Regions from separate parts of the Pseudarthrobacter sp. SORGH_AS 212 genome, predicted to be linked through region 2. Evidence: riboswitches for the same ligand, from Rfam matches in the RefSeq annotation. Region 2 holds a riboswitch; each other region holds the start of a gene.

Region 1 (3,858 bases), 260 kb from region 2:
GACATTTGGACCTTGGCGCCGACGCTGCCACACCCGCTGCGACGCCCAGCTGGCTAGGCTGGGATTCACAGCTGGGGCACAGGTAGCCCAAAGCCCGCCTATATCGAAGGATCGGAGAGTTGTCCCATGGCCACCTCGCACTCCATGACCAACAACCTCCCCAAGCTCTCCCATCCGGACGGCTCCCCCATCCGCGCCCTGGTGGTGGATGACGAACCCAGCCTTTCCGAGCTGATGAGCATGGGCCTGCGGATGGCCGGGTGGTCCGTGGCAGTGGCAGCGGACGGGCCCGAGGCGGTGAAGCTGGCCAAGGACTTCCGCCCCGACGTCCTGGTGCTGGATGTAATGCTGCCAGGGTTCGACGGCGTGGAGCTGCTGGGCAGGATCCGCGCCTTCGCGCCGGAGGTGCCCGCCCTCTTCCTGACCGCGAAGGACGCAGTCCAGGACCGCATCGTCGGCCTGGCCGCCGGCGGTGACGACTATGTCACCAAACCGTTCAGCATGGAGGAAGTCATCCTCCGCCTGCACCGGCTGGTCCAGCGCTCAGGCGTCGCAGCCATGGACACCGCCGAATTGGTAGTCGGCGACCTGGTGCTCAACGTCGACACCCGGGAAGTCACCCGCGCCGGGGATGATGTGCAGCTGACGGCCACCCAGTTCGAGCTGCTCCGCTACCTCATGGAAAACCCCAAGCGCGTCATCAGCAAGGCCCAGATCCTTGACCGGGTGTGGGACTACGATTTCGGCGGCCAAGCCAACATTGTGGAGCTCTACATCTCCTACCTCCGCAAAAAGATCGACGCCGTCCATCCGCCCATGATCCACACCGTCCGCGGGGCCGGCTACGTCATCAAGCCGGCGGAGTAGCTCGCCATGGCCGCTTCAGAAGCTACCTACGCCCGGAGTTGGCTCAGGCCGGCAACCTGGCACCTGCGCACCCGCCTGATTGCCCTGGCCATGGCCCTGCTTATCGCCATCTGCGGTGCCGTTGGCATCGTGAGCTACGCATCGATGGACGCCTTCCTGACCCGGCAGCTTGATGACCAGCTCAGCCAGGCCGCAAACCTTGCCGACAATCCGGGCCGCCCGCCGTTTGGCGGTTTCAACGGACGGGACCCCCTGGACGCCCGGGGCCAAAGAATCGGCACCGTCAACGCGAGCATCCGCAACGGCCAGGTGAGTTCCGGCGGCTTCCTCGCCTCTGACACCACCCGCCAACCCTTGTCCACGGAGGACAAGGAGACGCTCCTCGCGCTCGATGCCAACTCCCGGCCAGTGGACCGTTCGATGTCCAGCGGTGATTACCGGCTGATCGCGGTCCAGACAAACTCCGGCGATGTCCTGGTCACGGGACTCCCCCTGGCTACCAAGGAAAGTACCCTCAGGTCCCTGGTGTGGACCTTCGTGTTCGTGTCGTTGGGCGGCCTGCTGCTGATCGGCCTCGTGGGGACGGTACTGATCCGCCGCACCATGAAACCCCTGGAACAGCTTTCCGAGGTTGCCACCCGGGTGTCTGAGCTGCCCCTGGACGCCGGTGAGGTGGCGCTCGCCGTGCGGGTGCCGCCGTCGAACTCCAACCCGGGCACCGAAGTGGGCAGTGTGGGGCATGCACTGAACCTCATGCTGGACAACGTAGCCAGCGCCCTGGAAGCCCGGCAGAAGAGCGAAACCAAGGTGCGCCAATTCGTGGCGGACGCCTCGCACGAGCTCCGCACCCCGCTGACCGCCATCCGCGGCTACACCGAACTGATGCGGATGACGGAGGACTTCACTCCCGACGGACAGAAATCGCTGGCCCGGGTCCAAAGCCAGTCCGAGCGGATGACGGCCCTGGTGGAGGACCTGCTGCTCCTGGCGCGGCTGGATGAGGGCCAGCCGCTCAAGCTGGCCGAGGTGGACCTGACGCAGCTGGTGGTGGAAAGCGTCAGCGACGAGAAGGTCATGGCCCCGAGCCACACCTGGCGGCTGGATCTTCCTGCGGAGCCGGTGCTGGTCAACGGGGACGGCGCGCAGCTGCGGCAGGTACTCATGAACCTGCTGTCCAACGCCCGGAAACACACCCCTGCCGGAACCACCGTGGTGGCCGGCGTCGGTACGGCACCCGACGGCGCCGCCGTCGTGACGGTCACGGACGACGGCGGAGGCATTCCGGCTGACTTCGTGGACCACGTCTTTTCCCGCTTCGCCCGCGCAGACGCGGCCCGCAAGGGCAGCGGCGACCAGGCCGGCGCGGCCGTTGCCGAGGGCACCAGCGGGCTGGGCCTGTCCATTGTCCAATCCATCGTGGAAGCCCACGGAGGCCGGGTAACGGTCACATCACGGCCGGGGAAGACGGAGTTTGCGCTTCGCCTGCCCGCCGTGGCCTGAATTCGCCAAGGCGACGCGCCGTCGTCGTGACGTCTGTTACCTAAATGTGACTTAAGCGCCGCTCTCCTGTACCGTCGATAGGGTGCGGTTCCCGTTCGGGCCGCATATCCGGATGACGCCAAGCTCTGCCACTTCCCGGATTTCGCTTGAACTGAGGCAGAGGCGGGGGACCCACGTCCCGGGCAACGCAGTACTGCCCTTGGGGTTAAGCCAGCACGTGTATTTGCCGTGCGGCCGGATGCCCTCATCCGAACCCGACAGCTAACTCCGCAGGTGTGAGAGGCGAAACAAACATGTCTAAATTCACGGTAAAACCGCGCCCAAAATCGGCCCCGAGCCACAGCGCGCAGCCTGAAACCCGCAAGAAGTCTTCCTTCGGCAAGCGCGCCGCGGTGCTCGCAGTCTCCGCAGCCATGCTGGTGGGCGTAGGCGCCGCAGGCCAGGCCACGGACGGCTTTTCCGGCGTGGCAGCTACCGGCTCCGAGTCCCCCGCTGCCACCGATTCCCAGATGAGCATCGAGAAGAGCGAAATCCGGTCTAACCCGGCTGCGTCGGCGCCCGCCGAACTCAAGGTGCAGCCCCAGGAGGCGGCACCGGCGCCCGCACCCGCTGCGGAACCTGCCCCGGCCGCAGCGCCCGCCCCGGCTCCTGCACCGGAACCGGCACCTGCTCCCGCACCGGAGCCTGCTCCCGCTCCCGAGCCTGCTCCCGTCGTCGCCGTCAACGATCCTGCCGGCGCACAGGCCTACGCGTCCGGCCAGCTGGCCAGCTACGGATGGGCGCAGGACCAGATGCAGTGCCTGGTCACCCTGTGGACTAAGGAATCCGACTGGACCACCACCGCCACCAACGCCAGCAGCGGCGCTTACGGCATCGTGCAGTCCCTCCCCGCCGAAAAAATGGCGAGCGCCGGCCCCGACTACCTGACCAACTACCGCACCCAGATCAACTGGGGCCTGAACTACATCAAGGAGCGCTACCAGTCCCCGTGTGGCGCCCTGAACTTCCACCTGGGCAACAACTGGTACTAAAAACCTTCACACGCTGAGGCCCTTTCGACCGGCCGCCGCCGAACCCTACCGGTTCAGCGGCGGCCGTCGTCGTATCTGCTTCATGCCGCGAGGCACCAATTACCCCGTGCGTTAGGTAGCAATTTTTGGGATTGGCCCTAACGGCCACCGAGCGGTTTGGGGCTGGGACGTGCCGTTACCGTCCCGGAATGTACTGGACGGCCCAGCGGTTGCCGTCCGGGTCCGCGAAGTACACGAAGTGCCCCCAGTCCTGAACGTCCACATCGCTGACCTCCACCCCATTGTTCTTCAGGTGGTCATGGGCGGCTTGGATGTCACTGACCACCAGCTGCAGGTTGGAGCCGGTGCCCGGAGGAGCGTCAGTGAGGCCTTCCCCGATGCAGATGGAACACGCTGAACCGGGCGGGGTCAGCTGCACGAAGCGGATGGATTCCGACGGGCGTTCGTCGAAGTCGGCGTT
Region 2 (3,858 bases):
CTAGCAAGGAGTGAGCGGACTGATCCGTCGACCAACCGGCCTGCGGCAGCCATCCCACGGGCGGACTTTTTTAGCATGTCCGTGCTATAAATTCCGGCCAGCGGCTGCATCCGCCCCGCACCGTTTTCGTCCGCGGCAAAGGCCACATAAGACCCCGCGCCAAGCCCCGTGGACAACTCATGCAGGAGGGTCCGCACAGCCCCGGAAACCAGGGGCATGTCACAGGCCAGGACGAGGGTGTGCGGAGCGCCGGCCCCCGCCCGGTCCAGGACATCCAGGCCCGTGGCGATGGCCGCTGCGGGGCCGGCGAACTCCGGCTCTTCACGGCACGTGAGCACTCCGGGAGGCAAAGGTCCGGGATCCGGGCCGACAATCACGGTGGCCCGGGCTCCCTCAGCCGCAGCCAGGGCCCGGCCAAGGAGGGTGGTGCCGCGAAACAGCAGCCCCTGTTTCGGGACGCCGCCCAGCCGCGAGGATCGGCCTCCCGCCAGGATGAGGGCATCAAAGGCCGGCACGTCGTCTTGCATGGTCCAAGCGTAGCCAGTGCCGGACGCCCTTCGGACAGTCCAGGCACTCGGCAGGTCAGGCGGTCAGGCGGTCAAGCCAGGCGGCCGGCGCAGGCAACACGTCAGGACCGGCCAGACAAACAGCGCACCTTACGCGGCCCGCTCCGGCAGGAGGAACGGGTCCCACGCCGGCGTGGGCTTTTCCAGTTCCTTGATCTGCCAGATGGTGCCGTGCGGCGGTGCCGGCTCGAATCGCAGCTTCCAGCCCATTTCAGCGGGCGTGTGGTCGCCCTTAACGTTGTTGCAGCGCAGGCAGGCTGCCACCAGGTTCTCCCAGGAGTCCGCCCCTCCCCGTGACTTGGGGTGCACATGGTCGATCGTGTGCGCCGCTTTTCCGCAGTAAGCGCACTTGTGCCCATCGCGTCTCAGGACGCCGCGCCGGCTGACGGCTGTGGCATGGTTGTATCTGGGCCGGATGTAGCGGTTGAGGAGAATCACGGAGGGGCGGCCCAGGATTTCCTGCGGACCCACCACGGGATCCTCGCCCTCGGCAACCACGCTTGCCTTGCCCGTGAGCACAAGCACCAGCGCCCGGCGGAAAGTAATAACCGCCAGCGGTTCATATCCAGCATTCAGAACGAGAGTGCGCATGCACGTACCTCTTCACGGCCGCACCCGTCAGGGGCTCGAGGGCCGGCTGCCCTCGGCATGTCCGGGCTATGGATCGACACCACAAGAGTAAACAAAGAAATGCAGGATCAGCTAATCACGGCACACCCTACCGTCAGGAACGGCCGCCGCGGCGCACCGCCCGTGAACGGCAAAGGACCCCGGCCGCGTGGGCAGGGGTCCTTTCACTCCGAGGGGCGGCCGTACCGGCCAGCCCTCGCGGGGGGATCAGTTGACGCGGATGAAGACCGGTCCGGAACCGACGTTGGCGCTGAAGACCACGGTCTGGTTGCCGTTGTAGCCGCCGTGCACAGCCTGGCCGTTGCCTGCGTAGACAGCGATATGGGCCATGCCGGCGCCGCCGTCGGCGTAGTAGATCAGGTCGCCGGGCTGGGCCTCGGCAGCGCTGACGGTGCGGCCAAGGGAAAGGTAACCGGCGGGCCAGTCGTGGAAGTTGATGCCCACGGCAGCCAGTGAGTTGGTGACGAGCATCGTGCAGTCCTGGTTGACGCCGAGCTGGGCGTAGGCTGCGGAAAGGATTGCTGCGCCCTTGCCGCTGGCAGACGCCTGGGGTGCAGACGCTGGCTGCGCCGTGACTGTAGCGGTGACCTTCGGCGCTGCAGCCGTCTGGGCGGTGGCGGCCTCGGCAGCCGGAGCCGGAGCGGCTTCCTGGACCTCGACCTCGGGCTCTGCCTCAACCACCGGAGCCGGGCTGGTGCTGACGGCCGGCTTCTCGAAGGAGATGTTGATGGTGGACGCCGCGGAGATCGGGGCTTCAACGGCTGATCCAACTTCAAAGGCGGATGCAGGAGCGGAGTCGCGCTGGATGTTGGTGTCAGCTGCGTTTGCGGCGATGCCGCTGGTCAGGACCAAGCCCGAGGCTGCGGCGATAACCGCTGCCTGGCGCCCAACGCCGCCGGCGTTGCCGCCGACAGCCTTGGCGATGATGGCGATTGAGTTGGTCTTGGTGACTTCGGCGCGATGCCGTGCGGTAGCACGAGTCGTCATCAGTTCTCTCTTTCGTTGTCCCCGGGCCTGTAGGCAACACGGGGGTTATGGACGCGCCGGCATCTTGGGGGTACGCCGGCACGTCCCGAACGGGGATGTGTGATTTAGCGAAAAGCGGGGGCAAAGAAAAAGTTCCTGGGGCCTGTGGCCCCGGGAACTAGTTCATGGTGTAGAACGAGGAGGTTCCGGTAGCGGCAACCGCGTGCAGGAGGGTGCCCTGGGACGGGTTGAGCGCGCTGACCATCATGCCGTTGCCGACGTAGATGCCAACGTGTGCGCCGCCGTTCTGCATGACGAGGTCGCCAGGCTGGGGAGTGGAGGTGGGCTTCATGGCGTTCCAGGCGTTGACGCGCGGGATGCTGATGCCGGCCTGGGCGTAGACCCACTGGGTGAATCCGGAGCAGTCCCAGCCGTTGGGGGTGGTGCCGCCCCACACGTACGGGTGGCCAATGCCGGTGTACGCGATAGCTGCGATGCCCGAAGTGGCAGCGGAGGAAACAGTCTCCGCGAGCTTCTCGGAAGCAGCTTCGGTTGAGTCAGCGGCTGCGGTGACGGCATTGCCGGCATCCCGTGCTGCTGAAGCTGTGGACTGGGTGCGTACCGGCTCCGGCTTCGGAGCGGCGGTGGTCTTGATGACCGGGCGCTCGAAGGAAACAGTGGCGGTAGGTGCCGCGGTGACGGCAAGGGCGGTCTGGGCCGAACCCGACTCGGTGGATGCCGAGACGCCCGCGGTGGTATCCGCGACGGCCGGCAGGCCCATACCCAGGACGAGGCCGGAAGCGGCTGCAACTACAGCAGCCTGGCGACCCACAGTCCCGGCATTGGCACTAACAGCCTTGGACACGGCGCCCAAAGGGTTGGTACGAACCGTTTGCGCACGGTGGCGCGCAGCATTATGGCGTGAAGACACGAAGGTAGCCTCTCCCAATGCCTGCGAGGTGAGCTGTCGGATTCGGATGGGAGTCACCCGGCCACACCGCTTCCAAGGAAGCTTTCGTGACTTAACCCCAAGGCCTTCGAAACAAGAAGGCCAAAATTGGTTCCCCCGCCCCTGCCAGACGATGAAATGCGAACGGACCTTGAGCGGTGGCAGAGTTAGGCAATCCACTCAAGAGCGTCAACTTCGGAAAAGTTGACGCGAGTTAGACGGTACAGCAGTTTTGTTTGAATGTCACATTCAGGTCACGGCGGGTTACAGCCATTCGAGAGTCCGCCATCATTTGGCTAGAGCCAGCCGGTGGGGTCAACGACCTCGCCGTTGACCTGGACTTCAAAATGGAGATGGCAGCCAGTGGAGGCGCCTGTGGTCCCGCTGAGGGCAATGACGTCACCACGGGAGACGGTTTGGCCCTCGGTGACGTTGAACGACGACAGGTGGTTGTAGGTGGTCTCCAGGCCGTTGCCGTGGTCCACCACCACCCTGTTGCCGCCGCCGTACTGGTGCCAGCCCACAAAGGTCACGGTTCCGGTGGCGGCAGCCATCACAGAGGTTCCGCACTGGGCAACATAGTCCTGCCCGCGGTGGAAATCGCCGGTGCCGCCGGTGATGGGGCTGACGCGGTAGCCGAACGGCGATGCCGTGGCCATGGTGGCCAGCGGAGCCCCGAGGCTACCGGCGGATGCAGCCCGGGAGACCGATCCTGCGGACTGGGCGCTGAGCAGCTGCTTGAGCTTG
Region 3 (3,858 bases), 3.0 Mb from region 2:
TACAGTGCGGCGTGGTTCGGCGGCATGGCCACCAAGCTGGGCCTTGCGGCGGGGAAGCCGGGGACGGCAGCAGACGAGGAGGTCTCGGACCTGGTGGACGGGGTTACCGGCATCCTCAAGGACGGCCCCGTGGACTACACGCTCTTCTTCAGGAACCTGGCCAAGGCCGCCCGGGGTGACAGCCGGCCTGTCCGCGGCATGGTCATGGACCTGGCCGCGTACGATGCCTGGGCTGAACGCTGGCAGGAGCTGGGGCCGGACGCCGGGCTGATGGACCGCACCAATCCCGCGTACATTCCGCGGAACCACCTCGTCGAAGAGGCGCTGGCCGCGGCTACGGTCGGGGACCTGGAGCCACTGCACCGGCTGCTGGAAGCGGTGGCGGCGCCGTACAGCGAACGCCCCGGCCTGGAGCGGTACGCCGAGGGCGCCCCGGAGGACTTCGGGACGTACATGACCTTCTGCGGCACCTGAACAAGGAAGGGCAGCAAAAAGGGCGGTAGCCGGGGTCTCCCGGCTACCGCCCTTTTGCAGCTCTATGCGCTGAAAGCTACGTGCTCAGCAGGCTATGCGACCCGTACGTACGAGGCTGCACCAACCCAGCTGACGGAGTGCACCTGGGTCTGGCTGCCGTTGACCCCGCCGCTGACCATCTGGCCGTCACCGGCGTACACGCCGACGTGGCCTGCCGAGATGACGAGGTCACCCGGGGCGGGTGCGCCCACTACGGTGCCGTACTGGTAGAACTGGCCGGGAGCCAGGTCACCGACCGACTTGCCGACGGCGCGCAGGGCCTTCTCCACCATGGCGGTGCAGTCCTGGGTGACGCCCACCTGGCCGTACGCGTTGGCCAGGATGGCAGCGCCGGTGCCCGAGCCGGTGGCCGCAGGCGTTGCAGAGGCGTAACCGAGGTTCATGCCGGTGTTGGCGGGAGCGGCGCTTGCGGTCTGGACAGGTGCCGCGGCCGGAGCAACGGCCGGAGCGGCCGGTGCTGCGTAGCCGGCGCCGGGGATCGCAATCTGGTCACCCGGGTAGATGATCGAGGAAACGTCGAGGCCGTTGGCTGCCAGGACGTCGTTGAGGCCAACCCCGTAAGCGGACGCAATGGCGCCGAGGGTGTCGCCGGAAGCAACCGTGTGGACGTTGCCGGCAGCCGCGGCGGGTGCAGCCGCTACGGGTGCGGCAGGTGCCGAGTATGCCTGGACATTATTGGTTTCGGTGCTGTCCGGGCCGGTCACACCTGCATGTGCCGGAGCTCCGACGCCGAACGCAATGCCCGATGCTGCGGCTACCGCCAGTGCCGGGCGTCCGAAGGTCCGGGCCTGGGCCTTGGCCGTCACGGCCAGGCCCTGCAGCGCGATGGAGCCGGCCGGAGTAGCGCGGTGACGGGCGGTGGTGAAATTTTTTGACACGGTTGATCGCCTCTCCCATGCCTGCGGGGTGAGCTGTCGGGTTCGGGCTGGAGATGCCCGGCCGGTAGCGCACTTCGTCAGGGACGGAAGGCGATATCGACTTAACCCCAAGGCTTCGGTGAAGCCGCGGAAACTTGGTTCCCCCGTCCCTGCCAGCTGGAAAGCGATTGAATCCCGGTTCAGCGGCAGGGCTCGGCAAGCTGAGGGGAATGTCCCGTTTGGGAGGGACACGTGTATGACCATAACCCGGCGTACACCGGATTGTCACATTTGGATAACATGCGAGGCAGTCCTCTCGGATGAAGGCCTCCTCCGCGGGGCCTTCCGGAACGCCGCGGTGACCTCGGATGATGCGCGGGTCCTAGCCGTTGTGGCATGCCAACGTAACAAAGTCATAAAGTTGCGCACGCAACAGCCCGCCGGCTGCCACTTTCAGGACACCTTCCCGCGCTCCGGCGGTAACGGTGAGGGGCAGCAGGGTTCCCACTTTGTCTTCCGCGACGGCGTGCGGATCGCACCGGGCGGGACGCACCCGCAGGGCCAGGACCGTTTCGGGTTCCCCAGGCCGGACCGTTACGTCCCGCGGCCACGGCTCAACCCCGTCCTCCGCCAGCAGGGGCGTGCCGCCCACGCTGTGCAGCGTGAGGGACGGCGTCCCGGCGGGGGCCATCTGCCGTGGGCTGATGCGGAGGCGGACGACGGCGGTGCGGCCGTCCGCCGCCACCTCAAGGTGCTGGTCCAGGGCCAGCCCGGCCACCTTCGCGGCGTCCGCGGCCAGGCAGAGCTCGGAATTGTTGCGCGGCAGCACGCCGAAGGGATCCGGGGCCGGGAGGGTCAGTGCTGCCGGTTGCCGTCCGGCCGTAGCGACGGAAACCGTGGCGCTGGCCTGCGACGATGCCGTTGCCGGCTCGGCACAGGCCGGAGGTGGGAGCTGTGCGGGCACGCTCTTGGGTTGGTGCGGCGGAAGCTCCAGGCTGCCCGCCGGTGGCGTCCACTCGATGTCCCCGTCGAACAGCGGGGAACTGACGCGCGCCACGTCCACAGCCACGGGACTGTCCGTGGTGTTGGTGAGCTGGAGCAGGATGGCGTGCTGCCCGTACTGGTCGCGGGACTGGTTTAGCTCGATGGTGACCGGTCCGGGCGCCGCGGAAGCGGGGGACGCCGCCGGGGCGGGCTGCTGTGGTGTGCAGGCCGAACCTGCCAGCACTGCTGCGGTCAGCAACGGCAGCAAGCAGCGCGGGGTTGCCGGTTTTGCTGTCCGTCCGGGGGCAGGGGTCCGGCGGGCTGGTGTGGTGCTTGGTGTGCTGGCGCCGGCCATGGGCACAGTCTAGGGCCGCGGCGTGCCTTCCGTCTCTGCTGGATAACGATCCGCAGCAGCAAGCCCTCAACCTGTGGTTGAGGGCGGTAGGCTACGGGACTATGCCCCTGTCCGTTACCAAACTGAAGTCTCCGGTGCTCGGGGGACTTCTGGTGTTTGCACTGCTGGGACCGGCAGCCCTTGCGCCGGCGTCGGCCTCGGAGCGCGCGCCGGAGGGGTACCCCTCCTGGGAGGACGTCCGGAAGGCCAGGGAATCTGAAGCGGGCACAGCGGCGGAAATCACCCGGATCGGCAGCCTCCTCGCCGTTTTGCAGGCGGATTCAGAAGCGCTCGGTGGGGCGGCCGTTGCCGCTGCGGCGGATTTCGCCGCTGCCGAGGCGGCACTCACTGCAGCCAACAGCCGGGTCGATGCGTTGGCTGCGCAGTCAGCAGCAGCCAACGGGGAACTCCGGCAGCACCGCAGGGAAATCGGAGCCCTTTGCCGTGCAGTCGTACAAGACGGGTGCAACCACGGCCGGATTCTTCATGGCCCTGGACGCCCTTGAGTCCGGCAGCGTCCACGGACTCAACATGGTGGAGCTGGTTGGCGCGAAGACAGCCGGCCTGGTGGACCGGGCGGCGTCGGCCGCAAGAGTGGCATCGTCCCTGGGCGAGCAGGAGAATGCCGCACGGTCCGAGCGGGAAAACCTGTCCAGGGAGGCCGGAGCCAGGCTTGCCGGGGCCAGGTCGGCCCAGGATGCGGTGGCCCGCCACATCACTGAAGAGCAGCAGCACGGCGGCCAGCTCACGGCCCAGCTGGCCTCGCTCAAGGGAACAACCGCGTCCGTGGAGGGGGAGTTCCGGCAGGGACAGGCCGCCCTCGCCGCATATGAGGCCTCGCAGTCAGCAAAGCGGGCCGCTGCACAGGAACAGGCGCAACGGGAGTCGGTCCGGGCAGCGAAGGCCGCAGCAGACGCCCGCGTGGAGGGACCACGGCCCGCGCCCGCGGGCCCGCCGGGACCCGTCGACCCCGCTCCGGTGAACCCCGCACCGGCGGCCCCGGCCCCGGCCCCCGGACAGCCGGTCCGGCCGGTGCCGCCGCCCGTCGTCGTACCTTCTGTTCCCGGTGGTGCTGTCAACGATCCTGCC

The links. A riboswitch is a leader RNA that binds a small molecule or an ion and turns the genes downstream of it on or off. The one in region 2 is predicted to bind cyclic di-AMP.
Region 1: it holds a riboswitch for cyclic di-AMP, as region 2 does, so the genes downstream of both, QE394_RS05825 (hypothetical protein) here and QE394_RS04570 (C40 family peptidase) in region 2, are expected to answer to the same signal.
Region 3: it holds a riboswitch for cyclic di-AMP, as region 2 does, so the genes downstream of both, QE394_RS18665 (LysM peptidoglycan-binding domain-containing protein) here and QE394_RS04570 (C40 family peptidase) in region 2, are expected to answer to the same signal.

The regions. Positions count from the first base shown of each region.
Region 1 is NZ_JAUTAA010000001.1:1,283,374-1,287,231, forward strand. Features, by position in the region: gene QE394_RS05815 (response regulator transcription factor) at 127-867, shown strand; gene QE394_RS05820 (HAMP domain-containing sensor histidine kinase) at 874-2,367, shown strand; cyclic di-AMP (ydaO/yuaA leader) riboswitch at 2,501-2,658, shown strand; gene QE394_RS05825 (hypothetical protein) at 2,661-3,398, shown strand; gene QE394_RS05830 (glyoxalase superfamily protein) at 3,574-3,858, opposite strand, start outside.
Region 2 is NZ_JAUTAA010000001.1:1,026,382-1,030,239, forward strand. Features, by position in the region: gene QE394_RS04555 (NTP transferase domain-containing protein) at 1-527, opposite strand, end outside; gene QE394_RS04560 (HNH endonuclease) at 657-1,157, opposite strand; gene QE394_RS04565 (NlpC/P60 family protein) at 1,404-2,183, opposite strand; gene QE394_RS04570 (C40 family peptidase) at 2,341-3,027, opposite strand; cyclic di-AMP (ydaO/yuaA leader) riboswitch at 3,098-3,295, opposite strand; gene QE394_RS04575 (M23 family metallopeptidase) at 3,408-3,858, opposite strand, start outside.
Region 3 is NZ_JAUTAA010000001.1:4,065,064-4,068,921, forward strand. Features, by position in the region: gene QE394_RS18660 (protein adenylyltransferase SelO) at 1-474, shown strand, start outside; gene QE394_RS18665 (LysM peptidoglycan-binding domain-containing protein) at 567-1,412, opposite strand; cyclic di-AMP (ydaO/yuaA leader) riboswitch at 1,416-1,588, opposite strand; gene QE394_RS18670 (hypothetical protein) at 1,774-2,730, opposite strand; gene QE394_RS18675 (hypothetical protein) at 2,832-3,275, shown strand; gene QE394_RS18680 (lytic transglycosylase domain-containing protein) at 3,214-3,858, shown strand, end outside.